4 regions of the Amorphus orientalis genome follow, and region 3 is predicted to be linked to each of the others. Evidence: predicted binding sites of a transcription regulator. Region 3 holds the regulator's gene; each other region holds the start of a gene.
What was found. Region 3 encodes LexA, which represses DNA repair genes until DNA is damaged. Its sites were predicted from a motif close to TGTTCNNNNTGTGTTCNG; they were not measured.
Positions count from the first base shown of each region.

Region 1 (2,199 bases), 300 kb from region 3:
AACAGGGCAACCGACGGAGCCGGGAGATCGAGCCGGTGCCGGCGGGCATGCTGCGCGGCCTCCGGGTCGAGGCCGAAGATCCAGTAGCCCTCGTCGGTGTTGTGCCGGTCGCGGCTCTCCTGCATCCGGCGGCGGACCTCCGGATGGGCAACCGTCGCCCCGGCCTCCCGCATGCGCCGCGCCGCCGCCTGCTCCATTTCGCGCCCGGCCCGTTCCAGACCGACCGATGCGAAGGCGCCGCTCTCGCCGCGCGCCAGGAGCACGCAATCGCCGAGTTCGATCACGTCGATCCCGGCATCGTCGAACCGGGCAAGGAGGATCGCGCCGGTCGGACGCTGATGCCGCGCCTTCGGTCTTCGGACAGCTTCGCGATCGAACCGGTCCGCAAGCTCGCGGATCGTCGCGTCGAGAAGCACCGGCAGATCGTCGGTCCCGGCTGCGATTCGCTCCGCGATCACTGCGCTCGCCGTGGACGACAGCCAGGCCGCATCGCTCGGACCGTCGAGGCATTCGACGTCGCCGACGCCGGTCGCGCCGTCGATCACCCAGGCGAAGCGGCCGGCTGCGCCGAACGCATCCTCGTTGAGCCGATCAGGGATGCCGCCCCGCGAACATGCGTCCAGAATGTCCACTGAGGCCACGTCGATACTCCAGGGATGAAGACAGCCGCCGGGCGCCCGACGAATGTGCGGCAGCGAACCGAGCGGGAAGAATTCCGCTCAGACCTGCAGCATCGAACGAAAAGCCCCTCTCAAATCATTGTATTTGAGAGTTTTTTGGCTGACCGAGCGATTTAGAATGGGATCTCGTCGTCGAGGTCGCGGCCATATCCGCCGCCGCCACCGCCGCCCTGGTCCATCGGGCCGGACTGTCCGAAGCCGCCGGAGCCCGACGAGCTGCCGCCGCCATATCCGCCGCCCGAGGAGCCGCCGCCGCCGCCCCCGCCTTCACCGCGGCCGTCCAGCATGGTCAGCGACGAGTTGAAGCCCTGTAGCACGACTTCGGTCGAGTAGCGCTTCTGGCCGGACTGGTCTTCCCACTCACGGGTCTGGAGCTGGCCCTCGAGATAGACCTTGGAGCCCTTGCGCAGATACTGCTCGGCGATCCGGCAGAGGCCCTCGTTGAAGATGACCACCCGGTGCCATTCGGTGCGCTCGCGCCGCTCGCCGGAATTCTTGTCGCGCCAGCTCTCCGAGGTCGCCACCCGCAGGTTGGCGATCGGCCGGCCGTCCTGGGTTCGGCGGATTTCCGGATCGGCACCGAGATTGCCGACGAGGATCACTTTGTTGACGCTGCCGGCCATGGTGGTCTCCTTGAGCTGGGTCTTGGTCGGTTCGTGTCGCGGCTGACTATCACGCGCCGCCAGGTGCGTCGCGGACGATAACGGGCTCACGCGCCATGACCAATCGCCCGGCGGCGCGATCCACGGGTTTTCTCCACGGGTTGAGCGTTTCCATCGATTTGTGCCGGAAACAGCCGGCGGAGACAAGAACATTCACGGAACAAAACTTCGCCGGCCGTGCCTCTGGCCATTCCTGTCCGCGATCCTATCTGGAGAGCAGGTTGCGGCCCGGCTCATTTTCGCGCGGCATGATGCGTTGCCGCGACGCCCGGAACATTGGTAGAACATTCATTCTTGTCCACGAGGCCTGGGATCCCGAGTCGGCTACCGGCGCAGGGTTTGCAGGCCCCTCCCTTTTGGCGGTAGGTGAAGGCCGCACCGGCGGCTCGGCCCGCCGCGTCAGACCCAGACCGGATGGCTTCGTTTCCATGCACAAGACGATCGCGATCAAAGGTGCCCGCGAGCACAATCTGAAGAACGTGGACCTTGAGATCCCGCGGGATTCGCTCGTGGTGTTCACCGGCCTGTCCGGGTCGGGAAAGTCGTCGCTCGCCTTCGACACGATCTATGCCGAGGGCCAGCGCCGCTATGTCGAGAGCCTGTCGGCCTATGCGCGCCAGTTCCTGGAGATGATGCAGAAGCCGGACGTCGACCAGATCGACGGCCTGTCGCCGGCCATCTCGATCGAGCAGAAGACCACCTCGCGCAATCCGCGCTCGACGGTGGGCACCGTCACCGAGATCTACGACTACATGCGCCTTCTCTGGGCACGCGTGGGCGTGCCCTATTCGCCGGCCACCGGCCTTCCGATCGAAAGCCAGACCGTCAGCCAGATGGTCGACAAGGTACTGGAGTTG
Region 1 covers NZ_JAUSUL010000002.1:781,266-783,464, reverse strand. Annotated here, with positions in the region: gene J2S73_RS11425 (protein phosphatase 2C domain-containing protein) at 1-641, opposite strand, end outside; gene J2S73_RS11420 (single-stranded DNA-binding protein) at 794-1,303, opposite strand; gene uvrA (excinuclease ABC subunit UvrA) at 1,771-2,199, shown strand, end outside.
Region 1: J2S73_RS11420 (single-stranded DNA-binding protein) is a predicted target of LexA. The motif match lies at 1,488-1,505, and genes of this name have one in related genera.

Region 2 (2,199 bases), on a different contig from region 3:
TATCCAAAGTAATCGGATTGCCGAGGTTGTCCTCGATCGTTACGGAGGTGGTGGAATTGTAGGTCGAGGCGGCTGAGTTGGCGCTTGCGGTGACGCCGGCCATTATTGGCTCGCCCCCACTGAGGTTCCCGATCAAAGAGGCCAGGGACGGCTTACGGGCGTCGAGGTTCGCGGTGAACGTGCCCTCTGTCGTCGGCGTTGCCTGCATATTCATGGCCGTCAGGTCGACTGGGACCATGTTGGCAAAGCCGTTTAGGACCGCGTTTGGGTTCTGCCCGCCGCTCACGTCGTAACCCATGAGGGTGAAGCCGGCTTGGTTCTTCAGAAGGCCGGTCGCACCGTCGACCTGGAAACCACCAGCGCGGGTCATGAAGGGCTGCCCCGAGGGGTCCTGGACAACGAAGAAACCGCTGCCGTTGATCGCGAGGTCGGTCGGCGACGTGGTGTAGATCCGCGGCCCTTCTTGGTTGATGGCGTAGCGGACATTGGTGACGACCGAGCCCGAGTTGTAGCTAGTCTTTGAGTTCTGCATCAGCAGGGAAGAGAATTCGGTCGAGGCGCGTTTGTATCCGGTGGTGTCGGCGTTGGCGATGTTGTCGCCGACCGTCGAGAGTTTCGTGGACTGCGCGTTCATCCCCGACACGCCTGTCCGCAGCATCCCGTATAGGCTCATAATAGGCTCCCGCTTATTCCCTGGGGAGTAAGCTCCCCGGGGCTTGCGCGGGGCTGGCCTTTAGCCGTCTAGCTCTTACCTTAGAACTTTATAATCAATTGAAATCAGGCGGCTTTTCCACCTGGGATTAACCGGAGGCCGCCACCGGGTGGCAGGTCTGGCGGCCTTGGCCCAACCACGTCGGGGAAGTGAGCCCCACATCCTTCGCCCTGGCGAGCTTTGCGTTTCACTGCGGGGTCGCGCCAGGGGCAGTCACGCGCCAGCGCCTCCAGGAGCCGATCGAGCGGGATATCCGAGCCGTGCTTATCGGCAAGGCGCGCGAGGCGGTATGACCCGTGCCGCCGACAGACGTGGCACGAGACCCGGACAACGACATACGGGTATTCCCAGAGGCGCATCTCCATGCTGTGGAGAAAGAGAACAAAAGCAGAATATGGTCAAGGGTCACGATTTTCACTTTTTCAGTTTGCATAGCACTTAAAAAGTGGTATTGACCGCATAATTGATTGGAGGACAGGCCATGCACACAGATGAGATGACGGATCAGGAGTTCTTGGCATACCGCGGGCTCCAGGCCGCCCAGAACCTCGCTCACGATACGGCCGTTGAAGCTGGGTGGTATCAGGACCCGGCCACCGGCCTGCCGATCGAGCGAAATTTCGGCGAGGTGATCGCGCTTATGCACTCCGAGCTTTCCGAGGCTCTGGAGGCCGACCGGAAGAGCCTCAAGGACGACAAGCTCACAGAACGCGACGGCCGCGAAGTGGAGTATGCCGACTTCGCGATCCGCGTCCTCGACACCGCGGCGGCGCGCAACTGTCGGGTGCCGTCAGCATTCATTGCGGTCACTCGGCTCCTGCAAGATTTCTCGCTTCAGGAAGTCCGGTTCGCCCTGGCGATCTTTCACATGCTGGACTCGTCAGGCAGTCGCGACCTCGACGTTGCGGGCGCCACCATCGAGAAGAACCGGTTCAATCAGGGCCGGGCCGATCACAAGCCCGAAAACCGGGCAAATGGTGGGAAGGCGTACTGATGGTCGCCTCTGCTGAAACCCGATGCAGTATATGCCCCGACCCGAAGCCGGCAGGTTGCCCCAACAAGGCCGGCTGCACCGCATACCTGAGCAAGCTCGGCTACGATGTGCGGGCCCTGACCGCGGCCGCCGTTCGCCGATGCGAGGGGCCGCGTCAGAAAGCGGCTGATCAGAAGCGTGAGGCGTTGGCTCGCCTCGCTAGCGCCCCGCTCAAAGCCTTCGCCGAGGGCATCCCGCCGGGTTTCCCCGAAATAACGCTGCGGCAGCTTTGTGTGCTGCGGTTGATCTTCCTGATGCAGGGAGAGAAGGGCGAGGGCGTGGTGGAATCCGAGATCGCAGCCAACGTCCGCTACCACGTTCATGCGCTCTCCTGGAAGAAGTACATCCGCGTGTCCGCGATCGGTGGATCGGCCAACAACGCCCGGATGTGGGAGGTCACGGACCTCGGACGTCAACTCGTCAAGGACCCGGAGTGAATGTACCTACCCCTTCG
Region 2 covers NZ_JAUSUL010000008.1:42,272-44,470, reverse strand. Annotated here, with positions in the region: gene J2S73_RS21115 (flagellar hook-basal body complex protein) at 1-673, opposite strand, end outside; gene J2S73_RS21110 (nucleoside triphosphate pyrophosphohydrolase family protein) at 1,194-1,706, shown strand; gene J2S73_RS21105 (hypothetical protein) at 1,706-2,182, shown strand; gene J2S73_RS21100 (hypothetical protein) at 2,183-2,199, shown strand, end outside.
Region 2: J2S73_RS21110 (nucleoside triphosphate pyrophosphohydrolase family protein) is a predicted target of LexA. The motif match lies at 1,090-1,107, and genes of this name have one in related genera.

Region 3 (2,199 bases):
CCCGGCGTCCGCGGGTCGCGCTGATCGCCACCGGGGACGAACTCGTCCCGCCCGGCGCTGTCCCCGGTCCGGACCAGATCGTCGCCTCGAACACCCCGGCGCTGGCCGCGATGATTGCGGCCGCTGGCGGCGAGCCCCTCGATCTCGGGATCGTCCCCGACGCACGGGAAGCCACCGCCGATGCCCTCGCCAGGGCAAGGGCGAGCGGCGCGGACGTGATCGTCACCCTCGGCGGCGCCTCGGTCGGCGAGCACGATCTGGTCAAACAGGCGTTCGGCGACGTCGGCATGGAGCTCGGCTTCTGGAAGATCGCCATGCGGCCCGGAAAGCCGCTGATCTTCGGCCGGCTGAGCGATCTCAGGGTGCTCGGACTTCCGGGTAACCCGGTCTCCAGCCTGGTCTGCGCCCTTCTGTTCCTGACGCCGCTTCTGCGAGCCCTTCAGGGCGACACCGATCCCGGACCGTGGTTCGAGCCCGCGGTCCTAGCCTCGGACATGCCGGCCAACGGCGACCGAGAGGACTATGTCCGCGCCCGGGTGGCGGAAAGCCCGACCGGGCCCCCGCTGGTGGAGCCGTTCTCCGTGCAGGACTCATCGATGCTCTCCACCCTCGCCGTTGCGAAGGCGCTCCTGGTCCGTCCAGCCCACGCGCCCGACGCCCGCGCCGGCGAGACCTGCCGGATCATCCGGCTCTGACACCGTCGGACACACTGCCCGCCACACCGTGGCCTTACACTGTTCTCCGTTTCCACCTTCCATCGGGTAACCGGCCATTAACCCTTGCGGAACACATATGGAACGCGTAGTGTTCGTTCCTGATTTGTACGCATTTGCGATGCGCCGGACCGAGGGGTGGGGCCGAAGACATGTTGACCCGCAAGCAACACGAACTCCTGATGTTCATCCATGAGCGACTGAAGGAGACCGGGGTCCCGCCGTCGTTCGACGAGATGAAGGAAGCGCTCGACCTGCGCTCCAAGTCCGGCATTCACCGGCTGATCACGGCGCTCGAAGAGCGTGGCTTCATCCGGCGCCTGCCGAACCGCGCACGGGCACTGGAAGTGCTGCGGCTTCCCGAGTCGGCCAATGCCGGCCTTGCCGGCCCGCGCACCAAAGGCTTCGCGCCGGAAGTGATCGAGGGCTCGCGCGGCAAGGCGCCGCCGGTCCCCGCCCGGGAGCCCGAGCCCGCGGAGATCGCCGGCCTGACCGTCCCCGTGATGGGCCGCATTGCTGCCGGCGTTCCGATCGCCGCCATCCAGACCGAAAGCCATCAGATCACCGTCCCGGCCGACCTCGTTGGCGGCGGAGAACACTTCGCGCTGGAGGTCCGTGGCGATTCCATGATCGAGGCAGGCATCCTCGACGGCGACACGGTGCTGATCAAACGGTCCGACACTGCCGACAGCGGCGACATCGTTGTGGCGCTCGTCGACGATGAGGAAGCCACGCTGAAGCGGCTGCGGCGCAAGGGCGGGTCCATCGCGCTGGAAGCGGCCAATCCGGCCTATGAGACGCGGATTTTCGGACCCGATCGGGTGCGCATCCAGGGCAAGCTCGTCGCCCTGTTCCGCAGCTATTGAGCGGTTTCGGGCCGAACGGACACCGGCGGTCTTCCAGAACCGCGTTATCTCCTGATCACAGGTCGTGCGCTCCACGGTCGCGGCACCGGCGGGCGGGCCCGCTCGATCCGGTATCCGGGCGGATCCTTTATGCGAAAGAGCGCGAGAGCACCCTGCTCCATCAGCATGTGACGGTCGATCACCAGCCGAGGCCCCTCGCACCCGGCGGGACGGGTGTGGCGTGTCACCAGGATCTCCGCCCTGCGGCAATCCAATAGAAATGCCTGGGACTGCTCCACGAAGGCGATCCGGCGGCCACCGATGTCGCCGGGACCGCGGGCAATCGGCAGCGTGCAGCCGAACGGGTCGCAGCTGACGCCGGCGCGCACCGTGACGTCTTCCAGAGGACGCGGATCGCCGTCGGCCCTGAGCCACATCGCGGCCGCGAAATCCCCGCCCCGTGCCGTCGCGATTGTCAGGCGACCGTCGGTGCCGCGGGCAGCGACCGTGCGGCCGTCGTCGGAGACCAGGATATCCGGACGGGCGGCTGCAGGCGTCAATGCCAGCCCGGCCAGGACCAGCGGCAGGCCGAGAACCCGCCAGCGGGCCGTCCAGAGCGCGAGCCAGAGCAGTCCGGCCGC
Region 3 covers NZ_JAUSUL010000002.1:481,697-483,895, reverse strand. Annotated here, with positions in the region: gene J2S73_RS10055 (molybdopterin molybdotransferase MoeA) at 1-695, shown strand, start outside; gene lexA (transcriptional repressor LexA) at 866-1,579, shown strand; gene J2S73_RS10045 (ComEC/Rec2 family competence protein) at 1,624-2,199, opposite strand, start outside.

Region 4 (2,199 bases), on a different contig from region 3:
CGTCGTTGAGGGCCGGGATGATCGGCGCGACCATGACGCTGGTGGGGATGCCGGCGGCCGACAGCGCCTCGACGGCGGCGATCCGCCGCTCCGGCGTGGCAGCGCGCGGCTCCATCGCGCGGGCGAGCTTGCGGTCCAGGGTGGTGATGGAGATCGCCACCCTGGCGAGCCCCTTCTCCGCCATGCGCTGCAGGATGTCGATGTCGCGCACCACCATCGCCGACTTGGTGACGATGCCCACCGGGTGGTTGGTCCGCTCCAGCACCTCCAGGATCGACCGCGTGATCCGGTGCTCCTTCTCGATGGGCTGATAGGGATCGGTGTTGGTGCCGAGCGCGATGGTCTTCGGCTGATAGCGGGGACTGGCGAGTTCCCGTTCGAGAACGGCGGCAGCGTCCGGCTTGGCCGTCAGCCGGGTCTCGAAATCGAGGCCGGGCGAGAGGCCCAGATAGGCGTGGCTCGGCCGCGCGAAACAGTAGACACAGCCGTGCTCGCAACCGCGATAGGGGTTGATCGAGCGATCGAAGCCGATATCGGGGGACTCATTGCGCGTGATCACGGACCGGGGCGTTTCGAGCCGCACGTCCGTCTTCAGGGCGGGCAGGTCGCCAAGACTTTCCCAGCCGTCGTCGAATGCCTCCAGCGCGGTCGGCTCGAAGCGTCCGGACGGATTGACGGCCGCGCCCCGGCAGCGCCGGCGGTCGCTGTCGAGCCGGCCCCCGAACGGGGCGTCACCGGCCGGCGTCTCGACCGGCGCGTGCCGGGCAGGGCGAGCGCGTCGGGCCTTCTTCGCAAGAGGAGCCGCCTGATCGGCGATCAGGGCGCCTGCGGCGGCATCGGGTTCGATCGGTTGGCGCAAAGGGGCGTTCATGGCCACCTCTCCTGTTCCCGGGTCCCGGATGTTCGGGACACCAACGGGGCTGACTGCGCGACGGGCCGGGCGGCGCCACCAGCGGCGCTTCGCCGCCGGACTCAACGTCGGCGTGAAGAGAACAATACAGGAACAAACAGGTTCCGCAAGAGAGAATATTCCTAGGAGGCCATGCAGCGAGACCAGTCCGGTGCCGCCGGCCGCTGCCTGAAAAGTCATCGTCCGGAGAGGGGGGAAGTCTGACCGCCAAAGGCCGGAATGCGCCGGATGTCGACGTAAAATGCCGTCTTCGGCGCCGGCCTGCGTGAATGTTGATCGCTCCGGGCTCGCTTTGTGCGATGCAACATGATATGAGACGATCCATGCTGAGCGTCATTATTCCGACACACAACAGTGAATTCGCGCTCGCACGGTGCCTTGCGGCGCTCGTGCCCGGCGCGATCGACGGCGTCGTCTCGGAAGTGATCGTGGCCGATCGGGCCTCGACGGACGGTACCGCCAAGGTCGCGGACGCGGCCGGATGCCGGCTGATCGCCATGGATCAGCCGCGCGAAGCGCGGATCGAGGCCGGCATCGCCGCCATCGAGCGCGGAAGCTGGGTGCTGGTCCTGGAGCCCACGGTCTCGCTGGAGCCGGGCTGGCAGAACGAAGTCGGCGCCTTCATCGAACGGACGGAGCGGGCCGGCCGCGCCGGCGAGCAGACCGCGGTGTTCCGGTTCGCCTTCGACGAGTTCGTCCGTCCCCGGCGCCTGTCACAGGCCTATGTCGCCCTCCGGGGCCATTTTCTGGGCCTTCCGGTGCCCGAGCAGGGCCTGCTGGCCAACCGCCAGGCGCTGACTGCCGCCCTCGCCGGAAAGAAGCGTGGCCGATCCGGCGGGCTCGACGGCGTGATTTCCTGGCGGCGCCTGTCGGTGCTGCGCTCGCGCGCGCTGGTCCATCCCGAGCAGCCGGCCTGACGACTGGTCCGCTGTGGCGGGCCGCCACCCGTCCGCCATGGCCGACACAGCCTACAGCAAGGTTCCCTGATCGCGGGGATCCTTCGGCGACGGCGTGCGCTTGGTTCTGGAAGACGGACGGGGCGGCGCGGAACCGGCGGCAACCGCGGCCACGTCGCCATCGGCGAAGGTGAGACGCAGGGCCTCGCCAGGGCCGACCATCCCGGCCCGGGTCAGCGCCTTGCCCTCGCTGTCGCGCACCAGCACGAAGCCGCGGTCCAGCACCCCCTGATGCGACAGCGCCTGGACCAGTTTCCAGAGATTGTCGAGCCGCTCGCGCCGGGCGGAAACGGTGCGGCTGTAACAGGGGTCGAGCCGGCGGCCGATGTCGTC
Region 4 covers NZ_JAUSUL010000003.1:111,543-113,741, reverse strand. Annotated here, with positions in the region: gene J2S73_RS15010 (PA0069 family radical SAM protein) at 1-871, opposite strand, end outside; gene J2S73_RS15005 (glycosyltransferase) at 1,234-1,827, shown strand; gene xseA (exodeoxyribonuclease VII large subunit) at 1,879-2,199, opposite strand, start outside.
Region 4: J2S73_RS15010 (PA0069 family radical SAM protein) is a predicted target of LexA. The motif match lies at 989-1,006, and genes of this name have one in related genera.